One region of the Actinoplanes sp. CA-051413 genome, then DNA from elsewhere that is predicted to be linked to it. Evidence: predicted binding sites of a transcription regulator. Region 1 holds the regulator's gene; the other holds the start of a gene.
What was found. The regulator HrcA, encoded in region 1, represses chaperone genes, less so after heat shock. The targets are predictions, from matches to a motif close to GGTTNGCACNCTCNNNNNGAGNGTGCNAACC.
Positions count from the first base shown of each region.

Region 1 (3,405 bases):
CCGGTGACCTCGACGTCGATGCTGCCCCGGCCGACCCCGGTCACCTCGGCGGCAGCAGTCCCGCCCCGCCCGTCCCCGAGCAGCAGCACCTCACCGACCCGGAGCCGCTGCACGGTGGCGGCATGATGCCCCTCCGCACCGGCGAGCGTGAACCGCTTACCGCCGGGCAGGTCGTCAACGAGGAAAAGAGGCGCAGACACCCGCTCACGCTAGCCGAACGCCGCCGGTCCCTCAGTGCCCGTTGAAGGCGTCCCGCATCCGGGAGAAGAATCCGCCCTGCTTGCTCAGCTCGGCGATGTCCTCACCGCGGGTCTTGGCGAAGTCGCGCAGCATCCGCTCCTGGTCGGCGGTCAGCTTGGTCGGCGTCTTGACGTCCAGGTGCACGAACAGGTCACCGCGGCCCTGCCCGCGCAGGTGCGGCACGCCCTTACCCCGGATCCGCAGCGTCGAGGCCGGCTGGGTGCCCGGCTTGACTTCGATGTTCTCCTCGCTGTCCAGTGTCTTGATGGTCAGCCGAGTGCCGAGCGCGGCGGCCGTCATCGGCAGCGTCACGCGGCAGTGCAGGTCGTCGCCCTTGCGGGAGTAGACGTCGTGGGGGCGTTCGTGGATCTCCACGTACAGGTCGCCGGCCGTGCCGCCGCCCGGGCCGACCTCGCCCTGCTGGGCCAGGCGGATGCGCATGCCGTCCTCGACGCCGGCCGGGATCTTCACGGTCAGCGAGCGGCGGGTGCGGATCCGGCCGTCGCCGGCGCAGGTCGGGCAGGGCTGCGGGATGACCGTGCCGTGGCCCTGGCAGACCTGGCACGGGCGGGACGAGACGACCTGGCCCAGGAACGTGCGCTGCACCGACTGGACCTCACCGCGGCCACCACAGGTCTCACAGGTGGCCAGGTGGGTGCCGGGTGCGGTGCCCGCGCCGGAGCACTGGGTGCACAGGACCGCGGTGTCGACCGTGATCGGCGCCTCGACGCCGAAGGCCGTCTCGACCAGGTCGAGCTCCAGGCGCAGGATCGCGTCGGCGCCGGGCCGGGTGCGCGGCCGAGGTCCTCGGGAGCCACCACCGGCGGCCGTGCCGAAGAACGCATCCATGATGTCCTGGAAACCGACGAACGGGCCCGCCCCGCCGGGGCCACCCGGTCCGCCCGCGCCGCCGCCGCCCGGGGCCAGCGGGTCGCCACCGAGGTCGACGATCTGCCGCTTCTGGTCGTCCGAGAGCACCTCGTACGCCGCGTTGATGTCCTTGAACTTCTCGTGCGCCTCGGGGTCGGGATTGACGTCCGGGTGGTATTGACGGGCCAGCTTGCGGTAAGCGCGCTTGATCTCGTCGTCGGTGGCTTCCCGGCTGATCCCGAGAATTCCGTAATAGTCCTTGGCCACAGGGGTTCGAGTCCTCATGTCTGCCCAGCGCTGAGCGGTTCCGTCAGTTTTGTGCCAGCAAATCGCCAACGTAGCGTGCCACGGCTCGTACCGTGGCGATGGTGCCGGGGTAATCCATCCGGGTCGGCCCCAGCACGCCGAGCCCACCAACGATCGTCGTGCCCGGGCCGTAACCCGTGCTGACCACCGAGGCTGCCCGCAGGTTGTCGATCTCGTTCTCGTCGCCGATGCGGACCCGGGTGGTGCTCGGCTCCACCTCACCGATGAGCTTGAGGAGGATGACCTCCTCCTCCAGCGCCTCCAGGACCGGCCGCAGCGAGCCCTGGAAGTCCAGCACGCCGCCGCGGGTGAGGTTGGCCGTGCCCGCCAGAGCGAGGCGTTCCTCACTGCGCTCCACCAGTGTCTCCAGCAGCACCGAGGCGACGCAGGCCATCGTGGTGCGCTTCTCCGGGGCGCACTCGTCGACCAGCGTCTGCACCAGCGGCGGGGTGTCGGCCAGCTTCTGCCCGGTGAGCTTGGCGTTGATCACGCGGCGCATGTCGAGCACGTCGTCGCCGGGCGTCGGCCCGGGCAGCTCCACCAGGCGCTGCTCGACCCGGCCGGTGTCGGCGATCATCACCAGCATGATCCGGGTGGTGGAGATCGGCACCAGCTCCAGATGGCGCACCGCGGAACGGGCCAGGCTGGGATACTGCACGACGGCGACCTGGCGGGTGAGCTGCGCGAGCAGGCGCACCGTGCGGTGCACCACGTCATCGAGGTCGACCGCGCCGACCAGGAAACGCTCGATGGCCCGGCGCTCGGCCGGGCTCAGCGCCTTGACCCGGGAGAGCCGGTCGACGAAGAGCCGGTAACCGGCGTCGGTGGGCACCCGACCGGCACTGGTGTGCGGCTGCCGGATGTAGCCCTCTTCCTCTAGCACGGCCATGTCGTTGCGGACCGTGGCCGGTGAGACGCCCAGCTGGTGCCGCTCGACCAGGGCCTTGCTGCCCACCGGCTCCTGGGTGGCGACGTAGTCCTCGACGATGGCGCGGAGTACTTCGAGCTTGCGGTCGTCGAGACTCATGTCGTACCCCTCCACCTCTCAGCTGGCACTCCGCGAAGTCGAGTGCCAGTCTACGTCGCCCGCGCCCGCCGCGCGATGATCAGCCGTCAGGGCCCGGGCCACTTAGCCGACTGTCTATTCTCCGACGTCACCCGGGTGTTGCTCTCGCCACGTTCGACGTGCGGTCCTACCGTGTGCGCATGACTGAACCGCCGCGTCCGCCCGGTGAGGGCAATCCCTCGGATCCCACCGCGCCGCTCAACCCATATCCGGGTAACGATCCGACTCCCGGATCGGCCCCGCCGCCGCCCCCGGCGTACGGCTCCCCGCAGCCGCCGAGCTACGGCACCCCGCCGCAGCAGCCGCCGACCTACGGCACCCCGCCGCCCACCTCGGGTGCCGGCGGTTACGGCCCGCCGCCCAGCTCGGGTGCGGGTGGCTACGGCCCGCCGCCGAGCTCCGGCGCGGGTGGCTACGGCCCGCCGCCCGGCTCCGGTGCCGGTGGCTACGGCCCGCCGCCCGGCTCCGGTGCCGGCGGTTACGGCCCGCCGCCCGGCGCCTACGGCCAGCAGCCCGGTGGTTACCCGCCGGGTGGCTACGCGCCGGGCAACGACGACAAGACCTGGATCCTGGTCGCCCACTTCGGGGGCGCGGCCGGCGCGTTCCTCGGTGGCGGCTGCTCCGGCTGGATCGCGCCGCTGGTGGCGCTGCTGGCCAAGGGCAACCAGTCCCCGGTCGTACGGGCCGAGGCGGTCAAGGCGCTGAACTTCCAGATCCTCTGGTCGATCATCGCCATCGTCGGCTGGGTGCTGACCTGCATCGTGATCGGCTTCTTCGTCGGTATCGCGGCCTGGGCGATCGCCACGATCTTCGGCATCGTCGCCGGCGTGAAGGCGAACAACAACGAGCCGTATAACTACCCGATGACGGTCTCGCTCATCAAGTAGCGCTTCGATGGCGCCGGGCCCCGGCCCGGCGCCATC
Region 1 is NZ_CP192100.1:1,661,594-1,664,998, reverse strand. Features, by position in the region: gene ACQP2Y_RS07945 (16S rRNA (uracil(1498)-N(3))-methyltransferase) at 1-200, opposite strand, end outside; gene dnaJ (molecular chaperone DnaJ) at 232-1,377, opposite strand; gene hrcA (heat-inducible transcriptional repressor HrcA) at 1,421-2,443, opposite strand; gene ACQP2Y_RS07930 (DUF4870 domain-containing protein) at 2,623-3,369, shown strand.

Region 2 (3,405 bases), 2.1 Mb from region 1:
GTTCCACACCGGCGCCGTGCACGAGGAGAGCGGACGCCTCGTCGCCTGGACGATGATCGCGAGCGAGAACGACACCGACTGGCACGCCTGGCAGAACATCACCATCGTCGACCCGGACCACCGCGGGCACGGCCTCGGGCTGACGATCAAGAACCACAACCTGCGGTACGCGCGTACGGCCCGCCCCGGCCTGCGGGCGATCGACACCTCCAACGCCGAGGAGAACGAGCACATGCTCCGGATCAACCAGGCGATGGGCTTCCGGCCGGTGGATCGCTGGACCCAGTGGCAGCTGACCGTCTGAACCGGCGCAGCCCCGGCCGCAGCGGGGCCACCCGGTAGCCGCCGTGCTCCAGGCCCGCATGCCGCTCGAAGGCGTTACGCGTGCCGTAGGTGCCGGTCATCGTCCACGAGTAGCCGCAGGACAGCCAGTACGCCGGCCAGAACAGCGGGCCCAGCACCGCGTACTGCCCGGCGTGCCGGCTCTCGTGGGCCAGCAGCGCGGCGCGGCTCTCGTCCAGCAGCCACTCCGCCGTACGCCGGGTGATGATCACCGAGCCGATGGTGAAGCAGGTCGCCGGGGGCGCCTTGCGGCAGTAGCCCTCCGCGATCAGGATGCCGCCGGGGCCGCGGCGCACCTTGGTGCCCGTCAGTGCGGCGATGCCCAGGCCGACCAGCGTGGTGCCGTTCACGGCGGTCAGCACCGTGCGGGCCAGAGGCCACCCGGCGCCCATCAGGCCCGCCGGCGCATCTGCAACTCCAGCAGACCCGGGACGATCGGGTGCGGCACCCGTACGCCGGTGTCCTCGAAGCCCAGGCGCTCGTACGCCCGGACCGCCCGGTCGTTGCCGACCACGACCTCGAGCATCAGCTCACCGCGACCCATCGCCACCGACCACTCGGCCACCGCCTCGACCAGCTCGCGCAGCACGCCCCGGCCGCGCTGGGCCGGTGTGATGTAGACCGCGAAGACGACCGTCGCACGCGGATCCTCCGGCAGCACCGTGCCGCCCGCGTGACCGATCAGCCGGCCCCCGGGATCGGCCACGAACTGGGCCAGCTGGCCGCCGGTCGACGCCTGCGCGATCCGGCGCCGGTAGTCGGCGTGCGGCCGGGCCGCGGCCTGGGCCAGGGTCTCCAGGAAGGCGAGCGGGCTGTCAGCCAGCATCTCCAGCCGCAGCGCGCGCATCCGGCCGGCGTCCGCGGGAGTGACCCGGTGCACGGTCATGGTGGGCGCGACAGTGCTGGTCATGCTGCTCTGCCTACCTCGTCGCCCAGGTGGGGGCAAGTCGGACGCCGATAAACGACCGCCGCGGGCACCCGTGCGGGCGGTCCGTTCTGCTTGCACTCGCCCCAGCAGAGTGCTAAACAAGTGATTGGCACTCGCGCCATGTGAGTGCCAGCAGGTCGGGACGGTGGGGTCACGGCTGCGGCACCGCCATCGGTGCCGGGGCACGGGACCGGTCGTCGCGGGCTATCCGGCTCGGCCTGAGGACGTCACATCGCCAGGTGGTGACGTCCGCATGGTTCTCAACGTGCGGAAAGCGGGCCGGACCGGCCCGGCGCCGCGAATGTCCAGGAGGACAAAGCCGTATGGCCAAGATCATCGCATTTGACGAGGAAGCTCGTCGCGGCCTCGAGAGTGGTATGAACCAGCTCGCCGACGCCGTCAAGGTGACGCTCGGCCCCAAGGGCCGCAACGTCGTGCTCGAGAAGAAGTGGGGCGCTCCCACCATCACCAACGATGGTGTGTCGATCGCCAAGGAGATCGAGCTCGAGGGCACCTTCGAGAAGATCGGCGCCGAGCTGGTCAAGGAGGTCGCCAAGAAGACCGACGACGTGGCCGGCGACGGCACGACGACGGCGACCGTCCTGGCCCAGGCCCTGGTTCGCGAGGGCCTGCGCAACGTCGCGGCCGGCGCCAACCCGATGGCCCTCAAGCGGGGCATCGAGGCGGCCGTCACGGCTGTCTCCGACGAGCTGAGCAAGCTCGCCAAGGACGTGGAGACCAAGGAGCAGATCGCCTCCACCGCCTCCATCTCCGCCGGTGACTCCACGGTCGGCGAGATCATCGCCGAGGCCATGGACAAGGTCGGCAAGGAAGGCGTCATCACCGTCGAGGAGAGCAACACCTTCGGGCTCGAGCTGGAGCTCACCGAGGGCATGCGCTTCGACAAGGGCTACATCTCGGCGTACTTCATGACCGACGCCGAGCGCATGGAGGCCGTCTTCGACGACCCGTACATCCTCATCGCGAACAGCAAGATCTCCGCGGTCAAGGACCTGCTCCCCGTCCTCGAGAAGGTCATGCAGGGCGGCAAGCCGCTCATCATCATCGCCGAGGACGTCGAGGGCGAGGCCCTGGCCACCCTGGTCGTCAACAAGGTCCGTGGCACCTTCAAGTCCGTCGCCGTCAAGGCCCCGGGCTTCGGTGACCGCCGCAAGGCCATGCTCGACGACATCGCCATCCTCACCGGTGGCACGGTCATCAGCGAAGAGGTCGGCCTCAAGCTCGACGCCGCCGACCTGAGCCTGCTGGGCCAGGCCCGCAAGGTGGTCATCACCAAGGACGAGACGACCATCGTCGACGGTGCCGGCAATGCCGAGCAGATCCAGGGCCGGGTCAACCAGATCCGCGCCGAGATCGAGAAGTCGGACTCCGACTACGACCGCGAGAAGCTGCAGGAGCGCCTGGCCAAGCTGGCCGGCGGCGTCGCGGTCATCAAGGTCGGCGCGGCCACCGAGGTCGAGCTCAAGGAGCGCAAGCACCGCATCGAGGACGCCGTCCGCAACGCGAAGGCGGCCGTCGAAGAGGGCATCGTCCCCGGCGGTGGCGTCGCGCTCGTGCAGGCCGGCAAGTCCGCGTTCGACAAGCTCGACCTGGTGGGCGACGAGGCCACCGGTGCGAACATCGTCAAGGTCGCGCTGGACGCCCCGCTGCGCCAGATCGCCGTCAACGCCGGCCTCGAGGGCGGCGTCGTGGTGGAGAAGGTCCGCAACCTCGAAGCGGGTTGGGGCCTGAACGCCGCGAGCGGCGAGTACGTCGACCTGCTGGCCGCGGGCATCATCGACCCGGCCAAGGTCACCCGCTCGGCGCTGCAGAACGCCGCGTCGATCGCTGCGCTGTTCCTCACGACTGAGGCTGTTGTGGCTGACAAGCCGGAGAAGAACCCGGCTCCGGCCGGTGCTCCGGGTGGCGGGGACATGGACTTCTAAGTCCTTCGCTTTTGTTTGCAGGGGCGGGTCGCTTTGCGGCCCGCCCTTTGCTGTGTGCGTGGTGGGGCTTGGGGGCGGGGGATGACCCACGCAGCCCGTCAAGCTTGATATCTGCGTGGGTCATCCCCCGCCCCCAAGCCCGTTGTGGTCCGGCTTGCTGCTTCGCGCGGCCTTCCACTCCGCGGGATC
Region 2 is NZ_CP192100.1:9,425,200-9,428,604, reverse strand. Features, by position in the region: gene ACQP2Y_RS44510 (GNAT family N-acetyltransferase) at 1-304, shown strand, start outside; gene ACQP2Y_RS44505 (hypothetical protein) at 243-734, opposite strand; gene ACQP2Y_RS44500 (N-acetyltransferase family protein) at 734-1,252, opposite strand; gene groL (chaperonin GroEL) at 1,594-3,216, shown strand.
Region 2: a site for HrcA is predicted at 1,375-1,405, ahead of groL (chaperonin GroEL). Genes of this name have one in related genera too.